Regions from separate parts of the Pantoea sp. SGAir0175 genome, predicted to be linked through region 1. Evidence: predicted binding sites of a transcription regulator. Region 1 holds the regulator's gene; each other region holds the start of a gene.
What was found. The regulator LexA, encoded in region 1, represses DNA repair genes until DNA is damaged. The targets are predictions, from matches to a motif close to TNCTGTATGTACATACAGNA.

Region 1 (9,876 bases):
CTTCCTGCACGATGCGGTCAGCCACCAGCGCCAGCGCCGCTTCCAGCACGCGGACGTCTGCGCCCGGTTTGTGGGCATTTTCGCTCAGATGACGGCGCCACTGGCGCGCGCCGGGAATGCCCTGGAACAGGCCCAGCATGTGGCGCGTAATGTGTCCCAGATAGGTGCCCTGTGCCAGTTCGGCTTCGATGTAAGGGTACATGGAACGCACCACGGCGACCGGATCGGCCACCGGTGTCTCGCGGCCAAACAGCTGGCGATCAACCTGCGCCAGAATGCCGGGATTTTGATAGGCCTCGCGCCCCATCATCACGCCGTCCAGGTGCTGCAGATGCGCTTTGGCCTCATCGAGCGTCTTAACGCCGCCGTTAATGGCTATGGTCAGCGCCGGGAAATCCCGCTTCAGCTGATACACGCGCGGATAGTCGAGCGGTGGAATTTCACGGTTCTCTTTCGGGCTGAGACCCGATAGCCACGCTTTACGCGCATGAATAATGAACGTATCACAACCGCCCTGCTGCGCCACGGTGCCGACAAAATCGCACAGGAAGGCGTAGCTATCCTGGTCGTCAATACCGATGCGGGTTTTCACCGTGACCGGAATGCTGACCACATCGCGCATCGCTTTGATACAGTCCGCGACCAGCGCCGCCTCACCCATCAGGCACGCGCCAAAACGGCCGTTCTGTACCCGATCGGACGGACAACCGACGTTCAGGTTGATCTCATCGTATCCGCGCGCTTCTGCCAGCTTTGCACAGGTTGCCAGCGCAGCCGGATCGCTACCGCCCAGCTGCAGCGCCAGCGGATGCTCCGCCTCGCTATAGGCCAGATAGTCGCCTTTGCCGTGGATGATGGCCCCGGTGGTCACCATTTCGGTGTACAGCAGCGTGTCGCCGCTCAGCTGACGGTGAAAATAGCGACAGTGACGGTCGGTCCAGTCCAGCATCGGGGCGATGGAGAAACGTTGCGAAGAGAATGTATCGGTCATGAAACGCAGTAAATCCGCAGTTAAGTGATGAGAAACTGCGCAATGATATCACAGCTGTGACGGGCGACACAGCCGCCCGTCATCGTGTGGTCAGAAGTTAAACCCGAGCTGCACCATGGCGCCCCAGGTATTGTCTTTGCCGACCGAACCGGCCAGGTCCAGATGCACCGCATTGTTGAACGGCGACACGCCGAGACCGGCCGTAAACACATCGGTGTCATTCGACTTCATATCCGCGCGATAGCCGGCACGCAGCGCCAGCCAGTCCAGCACGCGATATTCACCACCCACGCCAGCGTACTGACTACTCTCCTGCGATTTAAAACGTTTGGTTTCGGTCAGATCGACATCGCCGGTCAGGGTAAAGGGTCCGCGATTCCACGCCAGTCCGGTAGTTACCAGCGGGCGAATCTGATACGTATCGCGATAGCCGTTAACCTCTTTGGTGTCGATATCGCGCGATACCAGGTTCTGCCCGGTCACGCCGAAGGTCCAGTTCTCCGCGAAGTCGGTAGCGATACCGGCATCGACGTTGAAACCGGTATCGGTGCTGCGATAGCGGCTGTCGTTAATATCATTCTTGTCGTAGTTATAAACGCTGGCGGTGTAGTTATACAGCCAGGTTTTCTGCAGCTTCGGCGTGACGCCAACGGAGACCGGGTGACCGGCGATGGTGAACTCATGTGCCATTGCGACGCCGTAATCGGTGATCAGCGCAGCCAGGCCGTTGGCGCTGGATCGCAGATTATTTTGGTCGCCCGGCAAAGGAATGCGGCCATTTGCGACCTGATCCAGATAATCAATATCGCTCTGTACTACGTTAGCGCGGATGTGCGCCGTGCCGTAGGCTTTGGTGATGAAGGCGAAAGGAAGGGTCTCGTTGGGAATGCTGACGGCTAACGCCACGCCTGCGGTGCCATTCGCTTTATCACCGCGCAGATCGCGCAGCTGATTGGCCATATCACCTGCCGCGGCTCTGACCTGAGGCGCGCCATTGATGATCTCCGGCAGCGTGATGTTGTTGATCACGTCACGATAGCGGTCCACCGTATCAGTAATTTCGTCTACGCGATCCACTAATTTGTCTTTGTCAGTAATCTGCACACCGGCTGAAGGAAAAATGATGCTGACGTTATCTTCAGGCTGCGCTTTGGTCATCAATGCCGGGTTAGCCAGCACTGCCGAGCTCCAGGTTGAGGAAGCGACACCGGTTCCCCCCATGGCATCGTTACGCGCATCGTACCAGGTGCCAGCAGCAAATGCTGATGAGGTAAAAAATACCGCATTAAAACCAACAACATAAGCAATTTTCTTGCGTCTGAATAATGTCTTCACCATGAGTCTGCCATCACCTTTTAATTGTCGTGGACTGTCTCTACGACGGAATAGTTTATTAGCCCTATTCTGAACGCTGGCTAACGCTTTATTGCTGTGAATTGAAAGGAATTAGCATTGCTATTCGCAGAATTGGTCACGCCCGCACCATTCTGCTGTTGTTTTATGCAGAAATATGAACGTCAGCTAAATTGATGCCAGAAATTACTTAAAACCTTTTGAACCATAGCCACTAAGTCAGTGAGTTGCAAAGCAAAAAGATGGGTTAACCTGTGAGAAAAAACTCAGGAAGGAAAAGCATGGCTTAACAGAAGGAGGTACCAGGACGCAACGCGGCAGATAAGTGGCTGAAAGCCGGACATTTCCTGGATGATATAAGGTAAAAAAGCAATGGCAGCAGCGTAAAAGTTTGTGTGATAAAATAACATCACCCATCACCTGGAGAATGCTTATGCCAAACCTCACGCCCGAACAACTGCTCACGCAGGCTGAATCTCTGTGCCTTGACCGTGGCGTGCGCCTCACTACGCAGCGCGCAGAAGTGCTGCGCCTGATGGCGGAGCAGAACGGTTCCATTAGCGCTTACGATTTGCTGGACCAGCTGCGCATCAGTGAACCCCAGGCGAAACCACCAACTATTTATCGCGCGCTGGATTTCCTGCTGGAGCAGGGATTTATTCATCGGGTGGAGTCAAATAACAGTTATGTGGTGTGCCACCATTTCGACGAGCCGGCGCACACATCGGTGATGCTGGTGTGCGACAACTGTGCCGCCGTCAGTGAGAAGCACGCGCACGGCGTGGAAAAGATCATTGCCGGGTTGGCCGATCAGGCAGGTTTTACCTTACGTCATAGCGTTATTGAGGCGCACGGCTTGTGTGAAAACTGTGCCGAAGTGGCGGCCTGCACGCAGCCGGGTAGCTGTCAGCACGATCATGAAGTGGAAACTAAGAAGAAGGTGCGTAAAGGGTAACTGGCACGTCCGTATGCCAGGCCGATCGTAACGATCAGCGGGTAGGAGCATCATCCTTAAAGCGGGAGACTTACCAGCGGTAATCTTTGTTTTGACTTTCCCAGTCTTTCAATTCACGTTCAGCTTCATCTTTGGCGTAACCGTAACGTTCCTGGATTTTACCCACCAGCTGATCGCGTTTCCCTTCGATCACGGTCAAATCGTCGTCGGTCAACTTGCCCCATTTCTCTTTAAACTTCCCTTTAAACTGCTTCCAGTTTCCGCTCGCTTCGTCTTTGTTCATAACAATCCTCCACGTCTTCCTGAGTGAGATGGTGTATTTCTCATGTAATACCGGAAATAACCATATAACGCGCTGCTTATCTGCGCCGTTTGAGATAATTATAGTTGCCGCTTCGGATTGTGCACGGAATTACAGATTATTCTGGTGCCTGCGCTGCGCTTATGGCTGGCTGAACCAGCTGTCACGCTGCCAGTGGCGGCGCCACATCCATCCCAGCGTCAGGCCGCGCAGCGCCAGAAACACCGTGATCGCCAGCCATAAACCGTGATTCCCTAACCACGGCAGCGTCAGCAAAGTGATGCCGAAACCGGCTGCTGCCATGATCATGCTGTTACGCATTTCGCGGCCGCGCGTCGCGCCAATGAACATGCCGTCCAGCAGATAACACCAGACGCCGACCAGCGGTAAAATCACCTGCCACAGCAGAAAGCGATCGGCCATCTCACGCAGCGGCTGCAGCGAGGTAAGCAGCGCAACAATGTGCGGCCCGCTGAGCGCATAAATAAGCGCAAACAGCAGCGCAACGATACCCGCCTGGCGACAGGCGGCATGCCAGATCAGCAGCAGCCGGCTGCGATCTTTTGCCCCTACCGCTTCACCCGAGCAGGCTTCCACCGCGTAAGCAAAGCCGTCCAGCGCATAGGCAGTAAACGTCAGGAACATCAACAGCACCGCATTGACCGCAACCACATCCGGTCCGATGCGTGCACCCAGCAGGGTCAGCGAGGCGAAGCAGATCTGCAGCATGAGCGAGCGCAGCATGATGTCGCGATTAAGGCGAAATAACCGCGCCGCGTCACCGCGCCAGCTGTTTTTCAGCAGTTTGAAATCGATACCGCGCAGTTTCAGCACGCGCGCCACCATCCATAATCCCACTGCCAGCGTCACGTATTCGGCCAGCGCCGTGGCGGCGGCGGCACCGGCAACGCCCCAGTGCAGTTTCAGCACCAGCAGCAGATCGAGCAGGATGTTAACCAGGTTTCCGACAATCAGCAGAACCATCGGCGCACGCGCATACTGCACGCCCAGTAGCCAGCCGAGAATCACCAGGTTAGCCAGCGTAGCCGGTGCGCTCAGCCAGCGGATTTCAATGAAGATCTGCGCCTGCTGCTGGACTTCCGCGCTGCCGCCCATCAGCGTTGCCGCCAGACTACTGGCAGGAGAACGCAGCAGCGCCAGCAGCAACCCGGCGGCGAGGGCGATCAGCAGCGGCTGCATCAGTGCGCGCGCCAGTGCCTGTTTATCGCCGGCCCCGAAGGCCTGCGCGGTTAAACCGGTGGTGCTCATACGCAGAAAAAGCAGCAGCATAAAGATGAAGCTGGTTGCCGTGGTGCCTACGGCCACGCCGCCGAGGTAGATCGGGCTATCAAGATGGCCAATCACGGCGGTATCGACCACGCCGAGCAGCGGCACGGTGATATTGGAGAGGATCATTGGCAACGCCAGTCGCCACAGCGCTTTATCAGAAGAGGAAAATAGCTGCATCAGCCCCATCCCGAGGGTTACGGTGGTCGGCCTGAGCGAGCGCCTTACGGGCCGGGAACAAAAGTATGATTAGAGCAGACTGCGGACAGCGCGCGAGCGCCGCCGCAGCGGGGGAGATCAACCGGGTTTCAGAGCCACTCGCCGTTGCGCACGATGCCTACGGCCAGCCCTTCCACGGTCAGCGACTGTTCACGGGTATCCACGACAATCGGCTGGAAATCATTGTTTTCCGGCAGCAGCTGGACAATCGCGCCCTGCTTCTTCCAGCGTTTCACCGTGACTTCATCATCAATACGCGCAACCACCACCTGGCCATTGCGCACTTCCTGTGTTTTATGCACCGCGAGCAGATCGCCGTCCATAATGCCGATATCTTTCATCGACATACCGCTGACGCGCAGCAGGAAATCGGCAGAGGGTTTGAACAGGTTGGCGTCGACCTGATAGTGGGCTTCGATATGTTCCTGCGCCAGCAGCGGTTCACCGGCGGCAACGCGACCGATCAGTGGCAGCCCTTCACTCGCCTCTTCTTCCATCAGCAGGCGGATACCGCGCGATGCACCGGAGACGATTTCAATGACACCTTTACGCGCCAGCGCTTTCAGGTGCTCTTCAGCAGCGTTAGGCGAGCGGAAGCCCAGTTGCGAAGCAATTTCAGCACGCGTTGGCGGCATGCCGGTCTGATTAATATGGTCGCGAATCAGGTCATAGACCTGTTGCTGCCTGCTGGTTAACGCTTTCATCCCGCCCCCTGGTTGTTTATACAGTCGCTGTGAGTATATACAGGTATTGGCGAAATGAAAACCGAAACAGAGGGAAAAATCAGCGGCTTGATGAATGTGGAATGTTTATCGCAAATGCGACCAAAGCAGCGCGATCCAGACAAACAGAGCCAGTAAGATAGCCAGCAGTACCGCCGCCGAGCCCATGTCTTTGGCGCGTCCCGCCAGCGGATGGCGCTCCTGACCGATGCGGTCCACCACGGCTTCGATGGCACTATTAAGGATCTCAACAATGACCACCAGCACCACCGAGCCAATCAGCAACACACGCGTGATGACATCGACATCCAGCCAGCAGGCGATGGCAACCGCGACCAGTGCGGCAATCGCCTCCTGGCGAAAAGCGGCTTCATGCTGCCAGGCAGCGCGCAGCCCCTGCCAGGAATAACCGGCGGCTTTAATGATTCTCAGGAAACCGGTGACGTTATTTGCCATGTTGTGGAACCCTTAACTGTTTTTGACGTCAATGTCTGGGCGCGCGAGGTGGCACAGCCACAGATCTTCGCCGCACTTTCTGGTATGCTTGCCGCGCTTTGCTAACAAGAGGCTTCAAGTTGTCTATGTCAGGTTGGCGTAAACTCTATTACAAATTGTTGAATTTACCACTCTCTATTTTGGTAAAAAGTAAGGTCATTCCGACCGATCCGATCTCGGAACACGGTATCGATCCGACCCGTCCGGTGATGTATGTTTTGCCTTATGATTCAAAGGCGGACCTGCTCACGCTACGCGCACAGTGCCTGAAGCACGATCTGCCGGATCCGCTGGCGCCGCTGGAGATTGACGGCACCCTGCTGCCGCGCCACGTATTTATTCACGATGGGCCGCGCGTCTTCCCCTATTTCGTGGCGAACCCGGAGTCGGTCAAGCTGTTCCATGACTACCTCGATCTGCACCGCAACAATGCGGCGCTGGACGTACAGATGCTGCCGGTTTCCGTGATGTTTGGCCGTGCGCCAGGCCGTGAAATTCAGGGCGAACCGACGCCACATCTGCGTATTCTTAACGGTATACAGAAGTTCTTTGCCATCCTGTGGCACGGTCGCGACAGCTTTGTCCGTTTCTCACCCACAGTTTCACTGCGTCAGATGGCCACCGAACACGGTACCGATCAGTCGATCGCGCAGAAGCTGGCACGTGTCGCGCGCATTCATTTTGCCCGCCAGCGGCTGGCAGCCGTCGGCCCGCGTCTGCCGGCACGCCAGGATTTGTTCAACAAGCTGCTGCAATCCAAAGCGATTGAGAAAGCGGTTGAAGACGAAGCGCGCAGCAAGAAGATTTCGCATGAAAAAGCCCAGCAGAACGCCATCGAAATGATGGAAGAAGTGGCGGCGGATTTCTCGTACGAAGCGATCCGCGTGACTGACCGTGTGATGGGCTGGCTGTGGAGTCGACTCTATCAGGGCATTAACGTGCACGGCGGCGAACGCGTGCGCCAGCTGGCGCAGGATGGTCACGAAATTGTTTACGTGCCATGCCACCGCAGCCACATGGATTATCTGCTGCTGTCCTACGTGCTCTATCATCAGGGCCTGGTGCCGCCGCACATTGCTGCCGGTATCAATCTCAACTTCTGGCCAGCCGGACCGATTTTCCGTCGCCTCGGTGCCTTCTTTATTCGTCGTACCTTTAAAGGCAACAAGCTCTACTCCACGGTGTTCCGCGAGTATCTGGGCGAGCTGTTCAGCCGCGGCTATTCGGTTGAGTATTTTGTTGAGGGCGGGCGCTCACGTACTGGCCGTCTGCTCGACCCGAAAACCGGCACGCTGTCGATGACGTTACAGGCGCTGCTGCGCGGCGGCAGCCGTCCTATCACCTTTGTGCCGATCTACATCGGTTATGAGCACGTGATGGAAGTCGGCACTTATGCCAAAGAGCTGCGCGGTGCCGCGAAAGAGAAAGAGGGTTTCATGCAGATGGTGCGCGGCCTGCGCAAGCTGCGTAACCTCGGTCAGGGCTATGTGAACTTCGGTGAGCCGCTGTCGCTGGTTAACTATCTTAACAAACAGGTTCCGGAGTGGCGCGACGCGATTGACCCTATCGATCCTCAGCGTCCGGCGTGGATGACGCCGGTAGTGAACGATATCGCGGCACGTCTGATGGTACGCATCAACGAAGCCGGCGCGGCCAACGCCATGAACCTGTGCGTGACCGCGCTGCTGGCATCGCGCCAGCGTTCGCTGACGCGTGAACAGCTGACGGAACAGCTGGAGTGCTACACCCAGCTGCTGCGCAATGTGCCGTACTCACCCGAGTCAACCGTGCCGGATCTCAGCGCTGAAGCGCTGCTCGATCACGCCATGGGCATGAACAAGTTCGAGACCGAGCAGGACAGTATTGGCGAGATCATCATTCTGCCGCGCGAGCAGGCGGTGCTGATGACCTACTATCGCAACAACATCCACCATATGCTGGTGATGCCGTCGCTGATTGCCGCTATCGTGCAGCAGCATCGGGAGATCAGCGAGGCGGAACTGCTGCGCCAGGTCAGCCTGGTCTATCCGATGCTGAAGAGCGAACTGTTCCTGCGCTGGGACAGTGCCGAACTGCCAGCCCTGCTGAATGCGCTCTGCGCCGAAATGGCGCGGCAGGGGCTGATCACCGTACAGGAAGGCCAGCTGAAAATGAGTGCGGCGCGTTACCGTACGCTGCAGCTGCTGGCGGCCGGGATTCGTGAAACGCTGCAGCGTTTCGCCATCACCTTCGCCATTCTCAGCGCCAAGCCGACCATTAACCGTGGCACGCTGGAGAAAGAGAGCCGCACGCTGGCTCAGCGTCTGTCAGTGCTGCACGGTATCAATGCGCCGGAGTTCTTCGACAAGGCGGTCTTTACCGCGCTGGTGCTGTCGCTGCGTGATGAAGGCTATATCAGTGATTCCGGTGATGCGGATGCTGAACGTACCAATATGATGTGGCAGATGCTGGCCGAACTGGTCACCAGCGATGTCCGTCTGACCATTGAGAGTGCCGTAGCGCACGACTAATGGGCGACTGAAAACCGCGGCGCATCTGTCACACGCCAGATTGCGCCGCGGTTTTTGTTGTCAGAATTCAGGCGTGAAAAGAACGCGCTTCCCACTACGGCGACCGGCGCGCCGCCGGGGTTAATCACCCCATCATCAGAACAGCGCAACAAACGGCTGGGTATTAAGCAGCACGCCAATAAACAGCACCAGGCCAACGTAGTTGTTGTTGAGGAATGCCTGGAAGCACAGCTCACGTTCACGCCCGGCAATCAGTTTCTGCTGATGCACAAACAGCCCGCCCGCCAGCAGCAGCGACCAGTAAAACGCACCGTTCAGATGCAGTAAAATGCCCACCAGCGCCATCAGGCCCAGCGCGGCCAGCTGTAACAGCCCGATAATCAGCTTGTCGTAACGCCCAAACAGAATCGCCGTCGATTTCACGCCAATCTTCAGATCGTCGTCGCGGTCAACCATGGCGTACTGGGTGTCATAAGCCACCGTCCAGCAAATATTGGCGAGAAACACCAGCCAGCAGACAAAGGGTAAGGACTCACTAACCGCCGCCCAGCCCATCGGAATCGCCCAGCCAAACGCCGCGCCCAGCACCACCTGCGGCAGATGGGTATAACGCTTCATAAAGGGATAAACCCACGCCAGCGCCAGCCCGCCAAATGACAGCAGAATGGTCATGCGGTTCATGGTCAGCACCAGCAGGAACGCCAGCAGACCGAGGCCGGCGAACAGCAGTTTCGCCTCTTTCTCCGTTACCGCGCCGCTGGCTAACGGTCGCGCGGCGGTGCGTTTCACGTGGCCGTCGACGTTACGGTCGGCATAATCGTTGATCACGCAGCCCGCCGCACGCATCACAAACACGCCAGGGACGAACACCACCAGCACCGACAGCGGCGGAATCGCCATGCCGGACAGCCACAGCGCCCACAGTGTCGGCCACAGCAGGAGCAGCGTGCCAATCGGTTTATCAATACGCATCAGGCGACTATAGGCCTGCCATTTGCTCATGGTTAAAGTCTTTTGCACGGGGCGTTATCCTTGCTTCAGCG
Region 2 (9,876 bases), 890 kb from region 1:
GACGTGCCGCGTAGCTCTCGCCGTTGGAGGATTTGATCAGTAACGCGGTGCGCACCAGAAACGCCGGCACGTGCACGCTGGCGGCGCGGCGGTCAATTTCAGCCCAGGCGATTTTTGGCAGACCCGGCACGGTGGCATCGGCGCTGAAGTTAGATTCCTGATCGGTCACGGCGATCACCGCGCAAATATTGCTGGCGCTGGCGTCGATGTGCTGCACGCGCAGCGCGGTATAGATGTCGTCGGCCCAGGCCGATTTTTGCGTCACATGGGCGGGCAGCAATTGCTGAATTTGCGCTTTCACGTCAGCGGGCTGGCGGGCCGGTAGCTGCGGCTCCTTTTTGGTGCTGCATCCGGCCAGCACCAGCGCAGCCAGCAGCGCTGCGCCGCGTAATATCGTGTTGGTGTTCATCCTGCTCCCTGATAAGCCAGCAAAAACCGTACCTTACCGTTTTCGTGGTCTGGCGGCTATCAGCGCGGGCGGATTTTGCGCGCTAGTTCCAGCGTTCAGCGGCCTGATGGTCGCTGTCGCGGGCATCGACCCAGCGATCGCCCTGCGCGGTGGCTTCGCGCTTCCAGAACGGCGCGCGGGTTTTCAGGTAATCCATGATGAATTCACTGGCGGCAAAGGCGCTGCCGCGATGGGCGCTGCTGACGCCAACGAACACGATCTCATCACCGGGGAACAGTTCGCCTACGCGATGAATCACCGTCACCTGCTGCAGCGCCCAGCGCTGACGCGCATCCGCCACAATCTCTGCCAGCGCTTTTTCCGTCATACCCGGATAGTGCTCCAGCGTTAACGCGGCCACGCTGTCGCCGAGATTGTGGTTGCGGACTTTGCCGGTGAAGGTGACGACCGCGCCGTCGCTGTCATGCGCCGCCAGCAGCGCATACTCGTCGCCAACGTTAAACGGCGCGCTGCCGACGCGAATTCGGGTTGTCATGCTCAGCCTCCGGTAACCGGCGGGAAGAACGCCACTTCATCACCGGCGCGCAGCGGATGGTTCATCGGCACCAGCGTCTGATTCACCGCCGCCAGCAGCTTGCCGGACTCCAGCGCCAGCGCCCAGCGATCGCTTTTCTGCGCCAGCGCAGCGCGCAGCGTGGCGACGTCAGCATACTCTGCCGCCAGATCCAGCGTGGCGGTGCCGGTCAGTTCGCGCACCTGGGCAAAAAACAGTACCTTAATCATGGCGCACCGCCTGGAAATCACCGGATTTACCACCGCTTTTGCTCAGCAGCCGCAGCTGGTCGATGACGATATCTTTCTGCACCGCTTTGCACATGTCGTAGATGGTCAGCGCCGCGACCGACGCGGCGGTCAGCGCTTCCATTTCCACGCCGGTTTTGCCGCTCAGGCGACAGCGCGAGGTAATGCGTACGCGGCTGTGCTCCGGCTCAGCCACCAGCGTCACCTCGACTTTGCTCAGCATCAGCGGATGGCACAGCGGAATCAGTTCCCAGGTACGCTTCGCCGCCTGGATGCCGGCAATACGTGCGGTGGCGAAAACATCGCCTTTGTCATGGCTGCCGTCGAGGATCATTTGCAGCGTGGCCGGCTGCATCAGCACCAGCGCTTCCGCCTGCGCTTCTCGCACGGTGTCAGTTTTGCCGGAGACGTCCACCATGTGGGCTTCGCCGGCCGCGTTGATATGGGTTAACGAGGACATGCTTATAACTTCTTCAAATGTGAGACAAAATTACACGGACGCGTACGCGCATCCAGCTGGGCTTCAATGATCCGCTCCCATGCGCTGCGGCAGGCACCGGTTGAGCCCGGCACGGCAAACAGCAGCGTCTGGTTGGCCAGACCGGCCACCGCGCGTGATTGCAGCGTCGCGCTGCCGATCTCCTCGTAGGAGATCATGCGAAACAGTTCGCCAAAGCCGTCAATTTCGCGATCCAGCAGCGGCAACAGCGCTTCCGGCGTACTGTTTTTACTGTTAAAGCCGGTGCCGCCGTTAATCAGCACCACCTGCACATCTTCACTGGCGATCCAGCGCGACACCGTGGCGCGGATGCGATAACGGTTGTCCGGAACAATGGCGTGATCGACCACCTGATGCCCGGCTTCAGTCAGCGCCTCACGCAGATAGTCGCCGGAGCTGTCACTGCTGGCGTCGCGGCTCTCAGAGACGGTCATCACCGCCGCATTTAAGGCGACAAAATCGCCGGAAGGTTTACCCATGGCCGTAACTCCTGTGTTTAGCCACCAATGAAGGAGAGATTCTGCGTGATGCCGGTATTGCCCTGATGCAGGAAATGCGTCTGCTTTTTCTGCCCGAGGCTGTGAGCGATGCGCGCCTGCAGCTCGGCCTGCTGATCGTCGGAGGCCAGCAGATCGCGCAGCGGTACGCCGCCGTCGCCAAACAGGCACAGATGCAGGTTACCGATCGCCGATACGCGCAGGCGATTACAGCTGGCGCAGAAATCTTTTTCATACGGCATGATCAGGCCAACTTCACCCTGATAATCCGGATGGCGGAACACCTGGGCCGGGCCATCGCTGCGGCCGCGCGGCTGGCGCTGCCAGCCCTGCATGATCAGCTGATCGCGGATCACCTCGCCGGACACATGATGACGGCGGAACAGATCGCCGCCCTCGCCGGTTTCCATCAGCTCGATAAAGCGCAGCTGAATCGGTCGGGTGCGGATCCACGCCAGAAAGGTCTCCAGACTGTGGCTGTTGACGTCGCGCATCAGCACGCTGTTGACTTTGACGGTGCTGAAACCGGCATCAAAGGCCGCATCAATCCCCGCCATGACTTCATGAAACTTGTTCTGCCCGGTAATGGCGTGAAACTGCCGTGCGTCGAGGCTGTCGACGCTGACATTGATATGGGTGAGGCCTGCCGCACGCCAGGCGCCGACGTCGCGCGCCATGCGGTAGCCATTGGTGGTCATGGCGATCTGGCGGATTGCCGCGTTGTCGCGCACGGCGGCAATGATATCGGTGAAGTCGCGCCGCATCGAGGGTTCGCCGCCGGTCAGGCGCACTTTTTCGGTGCCCGCCGCCGCAAAGGCACGCGTCACGCGACGAATCTCATCCAGCGAGAGAAAACTTTTGTTGTGCACGCCGTTCGGCCGGTAGCCGTCGGGCAGGCAGTAGGTACAACGGAAGTTACACACATCCGTGACCGACAGGCGCAGATAATAAAAGCTGCGCGCATAGGCATCTGTAAATTGTGGCACCTGAACACCTTTCCAAAGTACGGGAGATGCAGTCATTTCTTTCTGCACCCTGGCAGCTCGCGGCTGCGGCCAGGCATCCATATCACACGACTTAGGAACGCAAGGCTTGGGAGTCTGTTGTCATTGTGGACAACACGGTTAAAGCAAATGGTAGCGCGATTTGACGCTCGCATCCATCGGCATTTATCGCTATATATATTGATACATAACGTTATTTCACCGCATTTTCGCGACAGGATACGGTAAAATGCGCGACAGATATTGATACACATCAGTTGAACGCCGTCTGCACCGCACGTGCGGCGTTTTAAGGAGCAGCATGAATCGTACCCTGGCAGATTTGGATCGCGTGGTGGCACTCGGCGGCGGCCACGGCCTTGGCCGCGTGATGTCGGCGCTGGCGCCGCTGGGCTCACGCCTGACCGGCATCGTCACCACCACCGACAACGGCGGATCCACCGGCCGCATACGCCGTTCAGAAGGCGGCATTGCCTGGGGCGACATGCGCAACTGCATTAATCAGCTGATCACCGAACCCAGCGTGGCCTCTGCCATGTTCGAGTATCGCTTTACCGGCAACGGCGAACTGGCCGGGCATAATCTGGGCAATCTGATCCTGAAAGCGCTCGATCATCTCAGCGTGCGTCCGCTGGAAGCCATCAACATTATTCGCAACCTGCTGAAGGTGGATGCGTTTCTGATTCCGATGTCGGAGCAGCCGGTGGACCTGGTCGCGCAGGATAGCGAAGGCAATATGGTGTACGGCGAAACGGCGATTGACGAAATGAAGCAGGCGCCGGAAGAGCTGATGCTGCACCCCAATGTGGTGCCGACGCGTGAAGCGCTGGACGCCGTCGCCGAGGCCGATTTGATCCTGATTGGTCCCGGCAGCTTTTACACCAGCCTGATGCCGATTCTGCTGATGGAGGAGATGGCACGCGCGCTGCGCCGGACGCCCGCCACCATGGTGTTCATCGGAAATCTCGGGCGCGAACTGAGTCCGGCGGCGGCCAGCCTGACGGTCGCCGACAAGCTGGCGATGATGGAAAAAGCCATTGGCAAACGGGTGATTGACGCCGTGGTGGTCGGCCCGTCAGCAGACACGCGCGGCGTCATTGAGCGGTTGATCGTGCGCGAACCGCTGGAAGCCGCCGATATCCGCTATCGTCACGACCGCCAGCTGCTGCGCCGCGCGCTGGAACATGCCATTCAGGCGGTTTAGCCGGCGCGCAACGCGACCGCCGGTTTCACATTAAGAGGCGGCGATAAACAGTTCACGCAGCTCGTGCAGCTGGTCGCGCACCCGCGCGGCCTCTTCGAACTCCAGGTTCTGCGCGTGCTGCTGCATCTGCCCTTCCAGCTCGTGGATCTTCTTCTGCATGGCCTGGGGCGTGAGCGCCAGATAGCTGGCCTCAGCCTCGGCGGCAGTGCGTGAAGCCGTTTTGCCTTTGCCGCGCGTTTTCACCACGTTTTTGCCCAGTTCAAGAATATCGGTGATTTTCTTGTTCAGGCCCTGCGGCACAATGCCCCGCTCTTCGTTATAGCGCTGCTGCTTCTCGCGGCGGCGCTCGGTCTCTTCCATCGCCCGCGCCATCGACGGCGTGATCTTATCCGCGTAGAGAATCGCTCTGCCGTTGACGTTACGCGCCGCGCGTCCGATGGTCTGAATCAGCGAGCGCTCGGAGCGCAGGAAGCCCTCTTTATCGGCGTCCAGAATCGCCACCAGCGACACTTCCGGCATATCCAGCCCTTCGCGCAGCAGGTTGATCCCCACCAGCACGTCAAACTCCCCGAGACGCAGATCGCGAATGATCTCCATACGCTCAACGGTATCAATGTCGGAGTGCAGATAACGCACCTTCTCGCCGTGCTCTTCAAGATACTCGGTGAGGTCTTCGGCCATGCGCTTGGTCAGCGTGGTGACCAGCACGCGCTCGTTGATTTCGACCCGCTTGCGGATCTCCGACAGCAGATCGTCGACCTGGGTCGCCACCGGACGCACCTCAAGGATCGGATCGAGCAGACCGGTAGGCCGCACCACCTGATCGATGACGTCGCCGCCCGATTTCTCCAGCTCGTAGTTACCAGGCGTGGCCGAGACGTAAATGGTCTGCGGTGCCAGCGCTTCAAACTCTTCAAAGCGCAGCGGACGGTTATCCAGCGCCGACGGCAGGCGGAAACCGTACTCCACCAGCGTCTCTTTACGCGCGCGGTCACCGCGATACATGCCGCCAATCTGCGGAATAGTCACGTGGGATTCATCGACCACCAGCAGGCCATCCGCCGGCAGGTAATCAAACAGCGTCGGCGGCGGCTCACCCGGTCCGCGTCCGGAGAGATAGCGCGAATAGTTTTCAATGCCCGAGCAGTAGCCGAGTTCGTTCATCATTTCGAGGTCGAACTGGGTACGCTGGGTGATGCGCTGCTCTTCCAGCAGTTTGTTGTTCTCCAGCAGCACTTTGCGCCGCACCGCCAGCTCATCCTTGATCTCTTCCATCGCCTGCAGAATACGCTCGCGCGGCGTCACGTAGTGCGTCTTCGGGTAGATGGTGAAACGCGGAATCACCGAGATCACCTGGCCGGTCAGCGGGTCGAACAGCGACAGGCGCTCAACCTCTTCATCAAACAGTTCAACGCGCAGACCAATGTCATCGGATTCCGCCGGGAAGATATCGATCACTTCGCCGCGCACGCGGAAGGTGCCGCGCTGGAAAACCTGATCGTTGCGGGTGTACTGCAGTTCGGCGAGGCGGCGCAGGATGCTGCGCTGGTCGATGATCATGCCGCGCGTCAGATGCAGCATCATTTTCAGGTAGAGATCGGGATCGCCCAGACCGTAGATAGCAGAAACCGACGCCACCACAATCACGTCGCGGCGCTCCAGCATCGCTTTGGTGGCAGAGAGACGCATCTGCTCGATGTGCTCGTTTACCGCCGCATCTTTCTCGATGAAGGTATCCGAACTGGGCACGTAGGCTTCCGGCTGATAGTAGTCGTAGTAGGAGACGAAGAATTCGACCGCGTTATCCGGGAAGAACTCTTTCATCTCACCATACAGCTGTGCCGCCAGCGTTTTATTCGGTGCCATTACCATGGTCGGCCGGTTGAGATCGGCAATGACGTTGGCGATGGTAAAAGTTTTTCCTGAACCGGTAACCCCCAGCAGCGTCTGGTGCGCCAGTCCATCCTCCAGCCCTTCTTCAAGGCGACGAATCGCCTCAGGCTGATCGCCTGAAGGTTTGAAAGCGGAGTTGAGTTTAAAGGCTTTACTCATGGTATTACGGTTCCTGCTGAAGAAGTCGGCGGGCAGGCTGGTAATTCTACTCTGCTATGGCGATTTTGCCAGAAAAAAATACTGGATATAATTACAGATATACTGCACGATGATGGGGAGATGCCGCGATTCGCTTCAGCGTAATTTATGCGGTAATCCGGAAGCGTTTGTTGCGCAAGGTTATCCCCAGACGAGCAACGCTTTTAACAATTGTCAATAGAGCGTCATTAAATTGCAGTCTGATGACAAGCCAGACAATTCTCAGGCTTGCTTTTAAATAACCTGCTGATTTAAAAGACTTTGACTCAAAAGCCCAGTTTCGCAGCATTATGTATGCAACCCGCGTATTTCCTCGCTTGCGCCCGGTTTTCAGTCGCTAATGCACAAGGTTATCCACAGGAATAGTGGATAACTGAATCCAGCCCCACGTCCATCGGCTGTGTATAATTTTCCCCTCGCTTATCCTGCCGTGCGAAAAAATTTTTTTTGCGATTATTTTTCCATCATCCCGTGCGGCTTTAACTATTCTTTTGGCGTACCCCATCGTGCCGTAACGGGAAAAAGCCCAGCGTTAAGGCCACTTATTTCTTCAGTCCCTGCCTTATGACAGCACAGATGCACCAGAAACGTTAAGCAGTCAGCACCGTCAAAGTGCAGGCGAGTTATTACTGTGGGCAATTGTTAAGCTTTTCTCATCAATTATGGCGAGTTTCGCTGCCTTTTACCCCGATTGAGGCTGCTTTGGCGGATCTGGCCTGGGAATTGCAGTGAATTAACGGTGGAGTGACGAGTCCATGCCGGCAGGATGAACAAGCGCCGCCGGCGACAGCAGTGTCCCAATAGCCATTGTGCATGACTGTATGCCAGACGACACAGAGCGGGAGCATTCAGGCGAATAATCTGGAAGGAGAATGTCAGATGCTGAGTTTACGTTCGGTGAATCAATTTTACGGTCAGAACCATATTTTATGGGATGTGGATCTCGATCTGCCGCCAGGCACCTGCACCGGCGTGCTGGGCAGCCCGGGAATGGGCAAAACCACGCTGGTGAACTGTATTATGGGTCGCCTGCCCATTAATAGTGGATCGATGACCTGGCAGGAAGACGGCGCGCCGCCGGAAAACCTGCTGCTGCAGCCTGCTGAGCAACGCGCGCGCATGGGCATCGGCTACGTACCACAGGGACGCCACATCTTTTCCCAGATGAGCGTGGAAGATAACCTGCTGATTGCGCTGATGGCGGCACAGGACGATCGCAGCCGCGCCATTCCCGAGATGGTGTTCGATCTGTTTCCGGCGCTCTACTCGCTGCGTCATCAGCGCAGTGGCGAACTGCCGATGGATCAGCAGCAGCAGCTGGCCCTGGCGCGCGCGCTGGTGCTGCAGCCGAAACTATTGATCCTCGATGAACCCACCGAAGGCATGTCGCCGTGGCTGGAGGAGGAGATGGGGAATCTGATTCGCCGCCTGAACCGCGACTATGGCCTGACGATTCTGCTGCTGGAACAGCATGTGTCGTTCATTCGCCGCGTGGCGGACTATTTTCTGCTGCTGCATCGCGGCCGCAACGTGGCGCAGGGCAGCGTGGCGCAGCTGGATGATGTAACGGTGAGTAAGTGGTTAACGGCCACCTAGCGTCGGTAGCGTGCGGCGCAGGGTGCTGCGCCGCCGCGCCATTTACTGTGGCAGGGTAAGGTAACGGCCACAGTCGGCCTGCTGCGCCGCGCTGCTCAGCCACGGAATCTCACCGAGGAACGGGGCCGCAATGCGCTGTTGCAGCGTTGCCAGATATTCCGCATGTCGCTTACCCGGCGGCTGGATGTCATTGGCAATCCAGCCGGCGAGGCGCAACCCGCGCGCCTTCACCGCTTCCGCCGTCAGCATGGCGTGGTTGATGCAGCCGAGCTTCACGCCGACCACCAGAATCACCGGCAGTTGCTCGGCGGCGACCCAGTCGGCATAAGTTTGCGTCGCGGACAGCGGCGTGAACCAGCCGCCCGCGCCTTCCACCAGCACCCATTCAGCCTGCTGTTCCAGCGCGCGTAAGCCAGCGGAGAGCTGCGCAAATTCAATCGGTCTGCCCTCTTCCGCGCTGACGATATGCGGCGACGTCGGTTCGATGAACGCCAGCGGGTTTACCTGCTCATAGCTCAGCGCCAGGCTGCTGTAGCGCTGCAGCGCCAGCGCGTCGCTGTTGCGCACGCCGTCGGGCGTAATCTCGCAGCCGGAGGCCACCGGTTTGTAGCCAGCAGTGCGTAATCCCGCAGCGCTGGCCGCCTGCAACAGAGCGCCGCTGGCGACTGTTTTGCCCACTTCGGTGTCAGTTCCGGTAATAAACCAGCGTGTCATTTTTGTAAAACTCCATACATCAGGTGATAACTGAGACGATAGCCGTGCGCAGCCTGCGGCCAGTGCTGCTCCAGCTGCGCCAGCTGCGGGCGCGTCAGCAATGCTGCCTGCCGTCCATCGTGCAGATGCGTCGCGCCGATGCCTTTCAGCGAACGCATGGCGCTGAGCGCGCTGGGGAAATGCAGCGTGACGATCTGCGTCTGGCTGCGCAGCGGCAGGCCCGCGGTCGCCAGGGCAAAGGCATCGCCGCTGAGGAAGCGATTGGCGTGACGCCGACCATCGATCTGCGCCCACGCCTGGTGCACCTCCTGCAGCGAGCCGTCGAGCAGCGTCGAGAACAGCACGCTGCCGCCCGGGCGCGTCACGCGCAGAAACTGCAGCAGCGCGGTGCGCAGATCGCTGCTCCACTGCACCGCCAGGTTGCTCCAGACGCCGTCGACGCTGTTATCCGCCAGCGGTAACTGGTCGATATCGCCCTGTAAATAGTCGTGCGCCGAGTGCTGTTCGCGTGCCGCCTGCAGCATCGCCGGTGACAGATCCAGCGCGCAGACCTGGCGACCGCGATCGCGCCAGTAGCGGCTGAACCAGCCGGTGCCGCAGCCGGCATCCAGCAGCTGCGGGCCAAATCCGGCCGGCGCCAGCGCCAGCAGCGCCTCGCCGCTCTGGCGCTGCAGCTGAGCATGCTGTTCGTAGTGCGCGGCCGCCCGGCCAAACGCCTGCGCCACCGCCTGTTTATTCACCTGCAGCGTCATACAGTGCCTCCAGCAACGCGTCGATATCTTCGGGATGATGCGCCGCGGTGAGCGTAATGCGCAGCCGCGCGGTACCCGGCGGCACCGTCGGTGGCCGGATCGCGCTCACCCAGCAACCGGCCTGCGCCAGCCGCTGCGCCAGCGCCAGCGCGGCGTGGTTTTCACCGACGATCAGCGGCTGAATGGCGCTGTCAGAGGCCATCAGCTGCCACGGCAACTGCGCCGCGCCCGCGCGAAAGCGGGCAATATTTTGCTGTAACCGCGCGCGCAACGCGTCGCCCTGCTGGATCTGCGCCAGCGCCGCCAGCA
Region 3 (9,876 bases), 1.3 Mb from region 1:
GTATTTACCGTTAATGCGCCCCGCTTCCGTCTCCAGCTGGTGACGAATATCCTGATAGGCCTGCACGTCGCCGCGCGAGGTCGGCGCAATCTGTGAGTAACGGATTTTGCCGCGATGCTGCGGGAAGTTTTCCAGCAGCGCTTCATAGGCAAGGAAACGCTCCGGCAAGCCTTTGGAATAGTCGAGACGCTCACAGGCGATAATATTCTGCAAATCGCCCAGCTCACGCTTCATCGCGGCCATCTTCGGTGGCAGCGGCCCTTCCGCCATCTCTTTAATGCTGTCCGGCTCGATACCGATAGGGTAAACCTCGGTCATAAAGGTATTGCCAAAGGCGCGATGCTTCTTCTCGCCTTTATTCTGCAGCTGCGTCAGCTGGCTCAGGCTGTCGAGAAACGCCACGCGATCGGATTCTGTCTGGAAACCCAGCAGATCGTATTCACACAGCATTTCCAGCAGTTCCTGATGCGGCGGCAGCGCATTGAAAATTTCCGGCGTCGGGAACGGGATATGCAGAAAGAATCCGATTCGGTTATTGATGCCCTGTTTACGCAGTTCAGCGGCAAACGGCAGCAGGTGGTAATCGTGGATCCACAGGATATCGTCCGGCTTGATCAGCGGTTTCAGCCGCTGCGCCAGCAGGGTATTCACGCGGCAGTAGCCTTCCCAGGCTTCACGCTGGTACTGCACCAGATCGAGGCGATAGTGGAACGCGGGCCAGATCACCGTGTTAGAAAACTGGCAGTAGTACTGATCGTAATCGTTTTGATTGAGGGGGAATGAGGCATAGGTAATGCCGTCTTGTTCGATCTGGGTAAGTTCCTCATCTTCTTCACCGGAAAACTCACTGATCTCTCCGTTCCAGCCAAACCACAATCCTCCGGTGGTCTGCAGCGCATCCAGAATGCCGACGGCGAGACCGCCTGCGTTGGTTTTGCTTCCATCAGGAATAGCGATACGGTTAGATACGACGACTAAACGACTCATAACCTAAACTCCTTACCGACGTTGTCATGTTCTAGTTGTAATAATAGTTGTTCCAGCCAGTGCCAGACCGCTGCCACATCGGGCAGACGATAGCGCGCCTGGCTTGGACCTTCACCGACCTTGACCGAGATGCCGTGCATGGCATTGACTGCAAGAAAGCCTTTCTCATCGGTCAGATCGTCGCCCACAAATACCGGAATGCGACCGGTAAATGGCGCTTCCTGCATAAATTCGCGTACCGCAGCACCTTTATCGATGCCCTGCGGTTTCAGTTCCACCACACATTTACCTGGCTGCAGCGCCAGCGCCGGAAAGCGGGTTACCGCCTCTTCGGCCAGCTGCATGATGGCGTTTTCATACTCTGGCGCGTTGCGGTAGTGCAGCGCAAAGGCCATGCCTTTCACTTCCAGCAGCGTACCGGGCCACTGGTCAAGGGTCTGCTGCAGTTCAACCTGCAGCGTTTGCGCCACCTCATCCGGCAGCGACTGACGATGCAGATGTCCGCTGGCATCGCGGCGCTCAGCGCCGTGCACGCCCGCCGCCGGGGCTTCCAGCGGCGCGACCAGCTCATCCAGCTGGCTGATCGGACGGCCGGAAACCAGCGCCAGCGCGCCGTGACTTAAATTAGAAATTTGTTGCAGATGCTGGCGCACCGATGCGGGGATGGAAACCGACTCGGGCTGCGACTGAAGCGCGGCCAGCGTGCCGTCAACATCAAAAAAGAAGGCGTAAAGTCCGCCACTTAGCGACGGCAGGGTGCTGTTCTCATTAACCGCAGGGGTCACGTCTCCTCCTGTATCTGAACGTAAACGGGCAGTCTGTTCGCAGGCAGGCAGGAAGTGAGGAGGTTTTTCCGTAAACACGGGAATCGAAAGGGTAACGCTCCAGAACTAAACGAAATTTTCATCAACACTGCAACCGCACTACGAACATCGGCAACATTAAGTGTAGACAACAATTGAAGTTTCGCCAGACGGGCGCACAGAGTGCTTAGCGAAGAGTGCACTTTTCAGCGGTTTGCGCGGCAAAAAACTGAATTCTGCTGTTTTTCATACGCTTCGCTTTTTTTACCGCGGGCAGACTTGATCATAGCAAAAACCGCCTGATACTGTATATAAAAACAGTATCTATGGAATATTCGCTATGACGCGTTTCTTTTTGCCACAGCTTTCACCGCCTTCGCGCTCCCGCCCGCTATTCCTTGACGCGGTGCACGGTGGTTTCCCCTCGCCCGCTCAGGACTACATTGAGCGCCAGATTGATCTCAATGAGCTGCTGGTGACCCGCCCCAGCGCCACCTATTTTGTGCGCGTCGAAGGCGACTCGATGCGCGATGCCAATATCCGCGAAGGCGACCTGCTGGTGGTCGACAGCTCACTCAATGCCCGGCACGACGACATCGTAATCGCCGCCATTAACGGCGAGTTCACCGTCAAGCGGCTACAGACGCATCCCTGCGTACAGCTGATGCCGATGAATCCGCGCTATCAGCCCATCCGGCTGCGTGAAGAGGAGGAGCTGGAAATTTTTGGCGTGGTGACGTTTATTATTTACGCCGCACGCGTCCAGCGTTAGCGCATCGTTTCGGCGCGGATCATCTCAATCAGCCGGCGTAAACCCGGGTGCAGCTGGCGACGGTCGGGGTAATACATCACCAGCGGTTCGTCTTCGCTGCACCAGTCCGTCAGCACGCGCACCAGCTGCCCGCTCGCCAGCTGCGCCTGTACGTAGCGCTCCGGGCAGTAGCCGAGACCGTAACCGCCGGCGACCGCATCAATAATCATGTCGCTCTCATTGAGCGTCAGCGTGCCCGGCACATCGACCTCATACGTCACCTTGCCCTGCGCCAGCGGCCACTTATACAGCGTGCCATTGCCAAGGCGCATGCGAATACAGCGATGGTTGCGCAGATCGTCCGGATGCTGCAGCGGCGGCGCGTCGCGCACGTAATCGGGTGACGCCACCACGATCCAGCGCAGTTTGGGCGTCAGCGGCATGGCGATCATATCTTTCGGTACGCTGGCGCCGTAGCGAATCCCGGCGTCATAGCCGCTGCCGATGATATCCACCAGATTGTTATCCACCGTAATTTCCAGACTGAGCTCCGGATAGGTCGCCATAAAGCGCGCCAGGATCGGCCGAAACAGCAGCTGCCCGGCATCACGCGGGATGTTCAGCCGCAGGCGGCCGCTGGGTGATTCGCGATACAGGTGCAGATCGTTCAGCGCCAGCTCAATCTGCGCAAAGCCGGTTTCCAGATGGCGCAAAAAAGCGGCACCGGCGTCCGTCGGCACCACCGCCCGGCTGGTGCGATTGAGCAGGCGCACGCCAAGACGCGCTTCAAGACTGCGCAACGTGTGGCTGATGGCCGACGTGGTGACCCCCAGTTCCAGCGCGGCGAGGCGGAAGCTCTTGCGCCGGCAAATCAGCAGAAAAACATTCAGATCGGCCAGTTCATTACGTTGCAGGGCGGGCATTTCGGTGTCTCCTGACTCATTGCCTCGTTGAATCTGATTCAACTTCAGATGAGCTATCATAGCGAAGCTGCCGTACCGGACGCTATGCGTGCGTGGCATGGCAGGCAAAACGTCACTTTTAACCCCGAGCTCATGATGCTGCCCGAAGACCGAAAAGACGCTATTTATCGCTACCTGTTTGCGAAACGATCGGCCACCATTCACGAACTGGCCACGCTGATGGCGGTGTCGGCGATGACCATCCGCCGCGATATTAAATTCCTGCAGGACGCCGGCCTGGTGGTTGGCATACACGGCGGCGCCAGATTGCCTGCCGTGGTCCATCAGGCATTGCCGTATGTGGAGAAGGCGCAGCTGAACGTGCACGCCAAACAAAGCCCTGGCCGCTATGCCGCATCGCTGGTACAGGATGGCCAGGTGGTCTACCTCGATGCCGGTACCACCAGCTATGAAATTGCGCGTGCGTTAGGCGATCAGGCAAGTCTCACCGTGCTGACTAACGACTTTACGATTGCCGCCTGGCTGATGCGTCACAGCCACATCACGCTATTTCATACGGGTGGCAAAGTCGATAAACGGCATATTGCCAGCGTGGGTGCCATGGCGGCGACCGCCCTTGCCGCGTTCAATATTGATCTGGCCTTCCTCAGCGCCAGCGCGTGGGATGTCACGCACGGCCTCTCGACACCCGACGAAGACACCTTGCTGGTGAATCAGGCGGTGCTGGCCGCCTCAGCGCAGCGTTATCTGGTGGCTGACAGCAGCAAATATGGTCGTTACAGCGTGTATTCCGTATGTAAGCTGCAGCAGCTGGACGGTGTGATCACCGATGACGATTGCCCCTGTGCTGCCGTTGAAGAGATGAAACAGCGTGATATTCGTCTGCACCGGGTAAATCGCCGTGGCTGAGCGGCTCTCTGCGCATCCCGGTAAAGGCCATTAATTAAAAAGGAGGCGCGAACGCCTCCGGTGGCTACAGGGAAATCACATCGACTATCTCTCGCAGGGCACGGTTTACGGCGTAGGGGCGACTTTAGGATTGGAGCTGAACCAGCCACGGCGATCCTGCCAGTTGCCATATTCATCCACAATCGCCCCTTTACTGTTGGCCATCAGGAAATGATAACTCTCCAGTTTTTTCAGCGACAGCGTTTCGCCCTGATGCTGAATGACGACATTGTGGCTTTGCACCGGACCAAAACTTTTCGGCGTCGGCGGAATATCCGCTGATGCGGCGCCAATTTCTGAGAAGTTATATACCCAGCCATCGAGGACGCGCCATGATTCATGTTTTGCCGGACGTGCCGGCGGCGCGCTAATCGGCATGTGTCGATGCTCCGGAATCATCTGGTTCGGCAGCAGATACATGGTCATAGCGTAATAACCGTAATCCAGATTATTGACCCAGGTGATGCTGGCCAGGCCAACATGCTGATAATCGCCCAGCCCGAAATCATTGACCCACAGCTGCTGGCGCATGGCCGGCGTCAGCGTATGACCATAAGAGGCGAGCAGTTGCGCTATTGCATCTTTCGCCACCTCTTTCTGGAAGACGCCATTTTTATAGAAATCTTTATTGGTATAAACGTGATGCGGCTGAGCCGCAACGGATGCGGTGGCATTGAGCGCCAGTAAGGCCGCAGCGAACGCCAGAGCAGGTTTTGTCATAATTCACCTCCTGTTTATGACAGCCATGTTGATGCAAATAAAAATTTCACCGGCCGGTAAAACGCAAAGGTGGCCAGCGCGGAGAACAGAGTTGCAGATGGCGATGCGGAGGGGAAATTCATTTAGAGAATCGGATCTATCTAATTATCAGATACGGCTGTGCTTTTTTGTGATTATTAACAAATAATCACAGGCTATTCTGCCCGGTAAAGCATCCAGCTGCTGACGGGCACAATTTATCTGCTGCTAAAGAAATTCTTAAAATGTTGGTTGCGCTCGCAATTGTGACAGGCGCGCGGCCAATTGTGTTTGACCTGCTTTTCACATCAATGCACACTGGCGGGCGTGAAAAACGGCAGATGAAGAGCCAAGAGATGTTGCAGAATTATAGTCAGCGCGTCCATTTCTATTACTGCATTCTGGTTGCGTTAAAACTCTATGTGAACAGCAAGAAGTCCGGCGGCGTACGCGGGAAAAATAACTTTTTGCTGAAGTGGTTACGCAACGCGCAAAACAACACCATCTTTCATCCTGATATCACCAGTGAAATTGAATGGCTGCGCGGCAAAATTATCAGCGCCGGACCGGATGCCGATTTAGAACCGATGCTGCAATACGTTTACGAGACAGCAAAACGCGCCGAAACGCTGCGTCTCGGGCCGTAATCGCACGGGCTGCGCATTGCATTACCCCTGTCTGCAGGCAAAAAAAAGGGGGCAACGCGCCCCCAACCACTACAAAAATTTCATCCCTGACGCCCTGGTGCGGACTCCCTTCCGGCTGACGCTAATTCTCTTCGCACTGGCTACGCGTTACAGGGTTAGTACCAGCACGCTGATCAATAACCAGCAGCCCGCGCAAAATGCGCCCGCCGCCACCCAGGTTAACGCCCGGGTATTTAAATTGCAGACATCGCGTTGCCAACGTTTAACCGGCTGCATAACCACTCCTGAAAATACATTCTCATTATGCCTGGCAGAGGATTGCCGTGAACTGCGGATAAGCTTGTCACGTATTAATATCTCTGACCATCGGATGTGCTTACCGGTTATGTAGGCGCAGGACTACAATCCATTAATTACCGCTTATATCACCGTCGAGACGAAAAATGCCGCAGGTGTGCAGATCGCAATAGCGTCGTTTTCACGCCGTTTGTCATCCGGAAATGCGGTTTCGCATCGTTTAGTTTTCCTAAAAAACAGGCGCAGATTAAATCGTTTTTATTTACCCCTGCTCAGGGTTATTAATAAGCACACCGGACGCGATAATTTGCAGATGATAAAGGGATGTGGCGTGAACAGTCTCTTTATGCACAGCCTGACCGCGTTCAGTGCCCTTTCTCAGGTTGTAAATTACGTTAGCATTTAACTTTGGATTCAATCATCAATGAAAACCCGTCTGGCCGTAATGGCCTCTGTTGCTGCGATATTATTTTCACAGCAGGCATTTGCCAAAAACCTGTGCACCCTGATTGTTGACGCTGAATCAGGCAAAGTCCTGCTGGAGAGTGGCAACGACTGCAGTGGAGAAGTCACACCCGCATCCACTTTTAAAATAGCCATCAGCCTGATGGGATTTGATGCCGGCGTGCTGAAAAATGAAAAGGAACCCGCCTGGGATTACCAACAAGGATACCCGGACTGGGGCGGTAAAAACTGGATGAATAAAATCGATCCCACGGCATGGCTAAAATATTCGGTCTTCTGGTATTCGCAGCAGGTTGTTAAAAAAATCGGGCAACATCGCTTTGAAGACTATGTAAAGGCGTTTGCTTACGGAAACGAAGATGTTTCCGCCGTTGACGTCAGCGCCCCCGGTCAGAATGGGGTGTGGGTTATGTCATCCCTGCAGATTTCACCGGTTCAGCAGATTGGCTTTTTAAGGAAAGTCGTTAACCGTGAGCTGCATGTAAACAAGCATGCCTATGACATGACAGATAATATTACCCGCTACGACGTCAGCGTTAAGGGCTGGACGGTGCACGGCAAAACAGGAACCGGCTCACCGGGGAAAAATAATCAATACGATCCGCACCATGCCTATGGCTGGTATGTCGGCTGGGCGACCAAAGGCAGGAAAAAAATTGTTTTTGCCAAACTGATTCAGGATGAACAGGTGTTAACGCCGAATGCTGGCCTGAGAGCACGTGACGAAGTGTTGAAGCAGATGTCGGCGGTCATTGCGCCATGATGGCATAACACACGGATGCCACGGATTTTTATTAACCTCCCGGTTTTCATGCGGCTGACAGATTGCGGCGAGGCCCTTCATTATGAAACTGACGGTTAGCCAGCAGATGAAGTGACCTCCGGACCGCCGCTTATCTTTCTTTACGCAGCGTCGTCAGCAGTGACTGCGCGGCAACAGAAGACTGACCGGATGGCGAACACACCAGTCCAAACTCACGCTGAATCGCTGGCCTGCGCTACTGGCGTACATGGCAAGGATCAATGCGCGCCCAGCTGTGCAGGCGGCACTGCTGGCAGAGGCGTCTGAGTGAGACTGGCAGGCAGAGTTTTGTGCCGGCGATCAGGCTCTGTCTGTAAGGTTAGATGTCAGTGTTATTGTGACAACGGCGCGCAGAAAGTTATGCTGTGCGCGCCAGGCTACGAAGCCCGCTATTGGGCCCGCGTGGCAACATCAACATCGAACCTGTGCTGTTTTGAGGACACTGACATGACCCCTTTTTATCAGTTTTCGGCCACCAGCCTGACCGGTCAACCTATCTCAATGGCCGATTACGCTGGCAAGGTGGTTCTGGTGGTGAATACCGCCAGTCATTGCGGCTTCACGCCCCAGTACGCCGGCCTTGAAGCGCTCTATCAGAAATATGCCGCGCAGGGTCTGGTGGTGCTTGGCTATCCCTGCAATCAATTCGGTAAGCAGGAACCGGGAAACGCTGATGACATCTCACAAACCTGTCATGTTAATTACGGGGTAAGCTTCCCGATGTTCGGCAAAGTCGAGGTTAACGGCAGCGCAGCGCACCCGATATTTCGCTATCTGAAAGCGGAACTACCCGGCGTGCTGGGCGGACGGATTAAGTGGAATTTCACCAAGTTTCTCATCGGACGCGACGGCCAGCCGCTGAAACGCTTTGCACCGATCACGCCCCCGGAAAAAATGGAAGCCGCGATAATCGCTGCACTTTAAGGTGGAGCGTTGCCGGATTCGCAGCATTAATTTTAGAGCACGGCGGAAATTGATGGCATCCGGCGGGAGGCTGGTTAAGTCGGGCGCCTTTCCGCCCATTTCAGCATGGCATCAAGAGCAGGACAAAGTGCCTGTCCCCATTCAGTGAGTCGATATTCCACTTTCGGTGGCACCTGAGGATACACCATCCGCGACACTATACCGTCGGCTTCCAGCTGTCTCAGTTGTTGCGCCAGCATCTTCTGCGAAATACCGGGAATTAATTTTTCAAAATCTGAATAGCGCTGTACTTTGCCGTCGAACAGATGAAAAAGGATGATTAATTTCCAGCGCCCTTCCAGCAGTTGAATAACCTGCGCCACTCCGCTTGCGGCTGATTCCGGACTGTATAACTTACTCATCATTCAGTAACTCACTTTTTTGTGCGTACTTGTCAATTTAACAGTCTATGTGGAATATGACCGTACTGTAAACAAAGGGAGTAAAGGTCTATGCCATTTACATTACTGCTCGCTATTTATGACGACTTCGCGCTCAGCAAGGGTGGCGATATTGCCAGCATTACTGATTATTGTACTGCCACATCAACAGACCGGAGATTCTCCAATGCCATGTGATCTCGATTTCCACGGTAAACGCATATTGGTCACTGCGGGTACCAAAGGTGTGGGTAAAGCGGTAGTTGGGCTATTCAAACAGCTGGGTGCAACAGTATTAACAACCGCACGCCACGCATCCGCAGAATGTAGAGCAGACGCTTTCGTAACGGCAGACCTGACCACGGTTAAAGGGTGTAACTCAGTCGCGGAAGCCGTTCAGACACATCTGGGAGGCGTCGACATCATTGTTCATGTGGCTGGCGGTTCTACTGCACCCGGTGGTGGCTTTGCAGCATTGGGTGAAGAGGAGTGGCAACAGGAGCTCAATCTTAATCTGTTGCCCGCGGTACGTTTAGATCGTGCGCTGTTGCCTGCCATGCTGCAGCAGGGGGGCGGAGTGATCATCCATGTCACTTCTATCCAGCGAGAACTGCCCTTACCAGAATCAACCACGGGTTATGCAGCAGCGAAAGCGGCGCTGTCAGCCTACAGTAAAAGCCTGTCGAAAGAGGTTGCGTCGCAGGGGGTTCGGGTGGTTCGCGTGGCACCCGGCTGGATCGAAACCGAAGCTTCCGTGGCCATGGCGGAACGGCTGGCGCAGCAGGCAGGAACAGATTACGAAGGCGGTAAGCAGATCATCATGAAGGCACTTGGCGGTATTCCGCTGGGACGCCCTTCTCAACCCATTGAGGTAGCAAATCTCATTGTCTTCCTCGCATCATCTTATGCTGCCGCGATCACCGGTACTGAATTTGTCATCGATGGCGGCACTATTCCAACGGTGTAGTCAGATATCCTCATCGATCCATTCTGGTAGCGATCCGGATATTTTATACACCTTAATAAGGCGCCAGCGGCTATTAGATCAAGCCATGTGCGATATCGACCTGGCCGCTATGTGATATTCCCCGGCTCTTTGTCGCTAATATCCGCTCCTCGCTCATGGCGAATACACAGTCCGCCTGGTGGCAGAAACGGACATGAATAGCGAA

Region 2: the regulator LexA is predicted to act here: its motif matches at 6,546-6,565, upstream of uvrB (excinuclease ABC subunit UvrB).
Region 3: the regulator LexA is predicted to act here: its motif matches at 2,094-2,113, upstream of umuD (translesion error-prone DNA polymerase V autoproteolytic subunit).

Annotation. Positions count from the first base shown of each region.
Region 1 is NZ_CP028081.1:3,730,496-3,740,371, forward strand. It holds gene dusA (tRNA dihydrouridine(20/20a) synthase DusA) at 1-991, opposite strand, end outside; gene C1N56_RS17475 (conjugal transfer protein TraF) at 1,082-2,329, opposite strand; gene zur (zinc uptake transcriptional repressor Zur) at 2,778-3,299, shown strand; gene C1N56_RS17485 (CsbD family protein) at 3,370-3,582, opposite strand; gene dinF (MATE family efflux transporter DinF) at 3,742-5,067, opposite strand; gene lexA (transcriptional repressor LexA) at 5,196-5,810, opposite strand; gene C1N56_RS17500 (diacylglycerol kinase) at 5,916-6,284, opposite strand; gene plsB (glycerol-3-phosphate 1-O-acyltransferase PlsB) at 6,410-8,833, shown strand; gene ubiA (4-hydroxybenzoate octaprenyltransferase) at 8,969-9,835, opposite strand; gene ubiC (chorismate lyase) at 9,860-9,876, opposite strand, start outside.
Region 2 is NZ_CP028081.1:2,845,249-2,855,124, forward strand. It holds gene C1N56_RS13260 (DUF1615 domain-containing protein) at 1-409, opposite strand, end outside; gene moaE (molybdopterin synthase catalytic subunit MoaE) at 492-944, opposite strand; gene moaD (molybdopterin synthase sulfur carrier subunit) at 947-1,192, opposite strand; gene moaC (cyclic pyranopterin monophosphate synthase MoaC) at 1,185-1,670, opposite strand; gene moaB (molybdenum cofactor biosynthesis protein B) at 1,673-2,188, opposite strand; gene moaA (GTP 3',8-cyclase MoaA) at 2,206-3,192, opposite strand; molybdenum cofactor riboswitch at 3,181-3,317, opposite strand; gene yvcK (gluconeogenesis factor YvcK family protein) at 3,512-4,414, shown strand; gene uvrB (excinuclease ABC subunit UvrB) at 4,445-6,466, opposite strand; gene C1N56_RS13300 (ABC transporter ATP-binding protein) at 7,385-8,101, shown strand; gene bioD (dethiobiotin synthase) at 8,144-8,815, opposite strand; gene bioC (malonyl-ACP O-methyltransferase BioC) at 8,812-9,567, opposite strand; gene bioF (8-amino-7-oxononanoate synthase) at 9,548-9,876, opposite strand, start outside.
Region 3 is NZ_CP028081.1:2,406,828-2,416,703, forward strand. It holds gene otsA (alpha,alpha-trehalose-phosphate synthase) at 1-987, opposite strand, end outside; gene otsB (trehalose-phosphatase) at 984-1,772, opposite strand; gene umuD (translesion error-prone DNA polymerase V autoproteolytic subunit) at 2,131-2,562, shown strand; gene C1N56_RS11140 (LysR family transcriptional regulator) at 2,559-3,464, opposite strand; gene C1N56_RS11145 (DeoR/GlpR family DNA-binding transcription regulator) at 3,597-4,373, shown strand; gene C1N56_RS11150 (cupin domain-containing protein) at 4,479-5,132, opposite strand; gene C1N56_RS11155 (hypothetical protein) at 5,507-5,797, shown strand; gene C1N56_RS11160 (hypothetical protein) at 5,945-6,073, opposite strand; gene blaOXA (class D beta-lactamase) at 6,519-7,322, shown strand; partial or broken gene C1N56_RS11170 (glutathione transferase GstA) at 7,534-7,632, shown strand; gene C1N56_RS11175 (glutathione peroxidase) at 7,809-8,285, shown strand; gene C1N56_RS11180 (winged helix-turn-helix transcriptional regulator) at 8,360-8,686, opposite strand; gene C1N56_RS11185 (SDR family oxidoreductase) at 8,892-9,671, shown strand.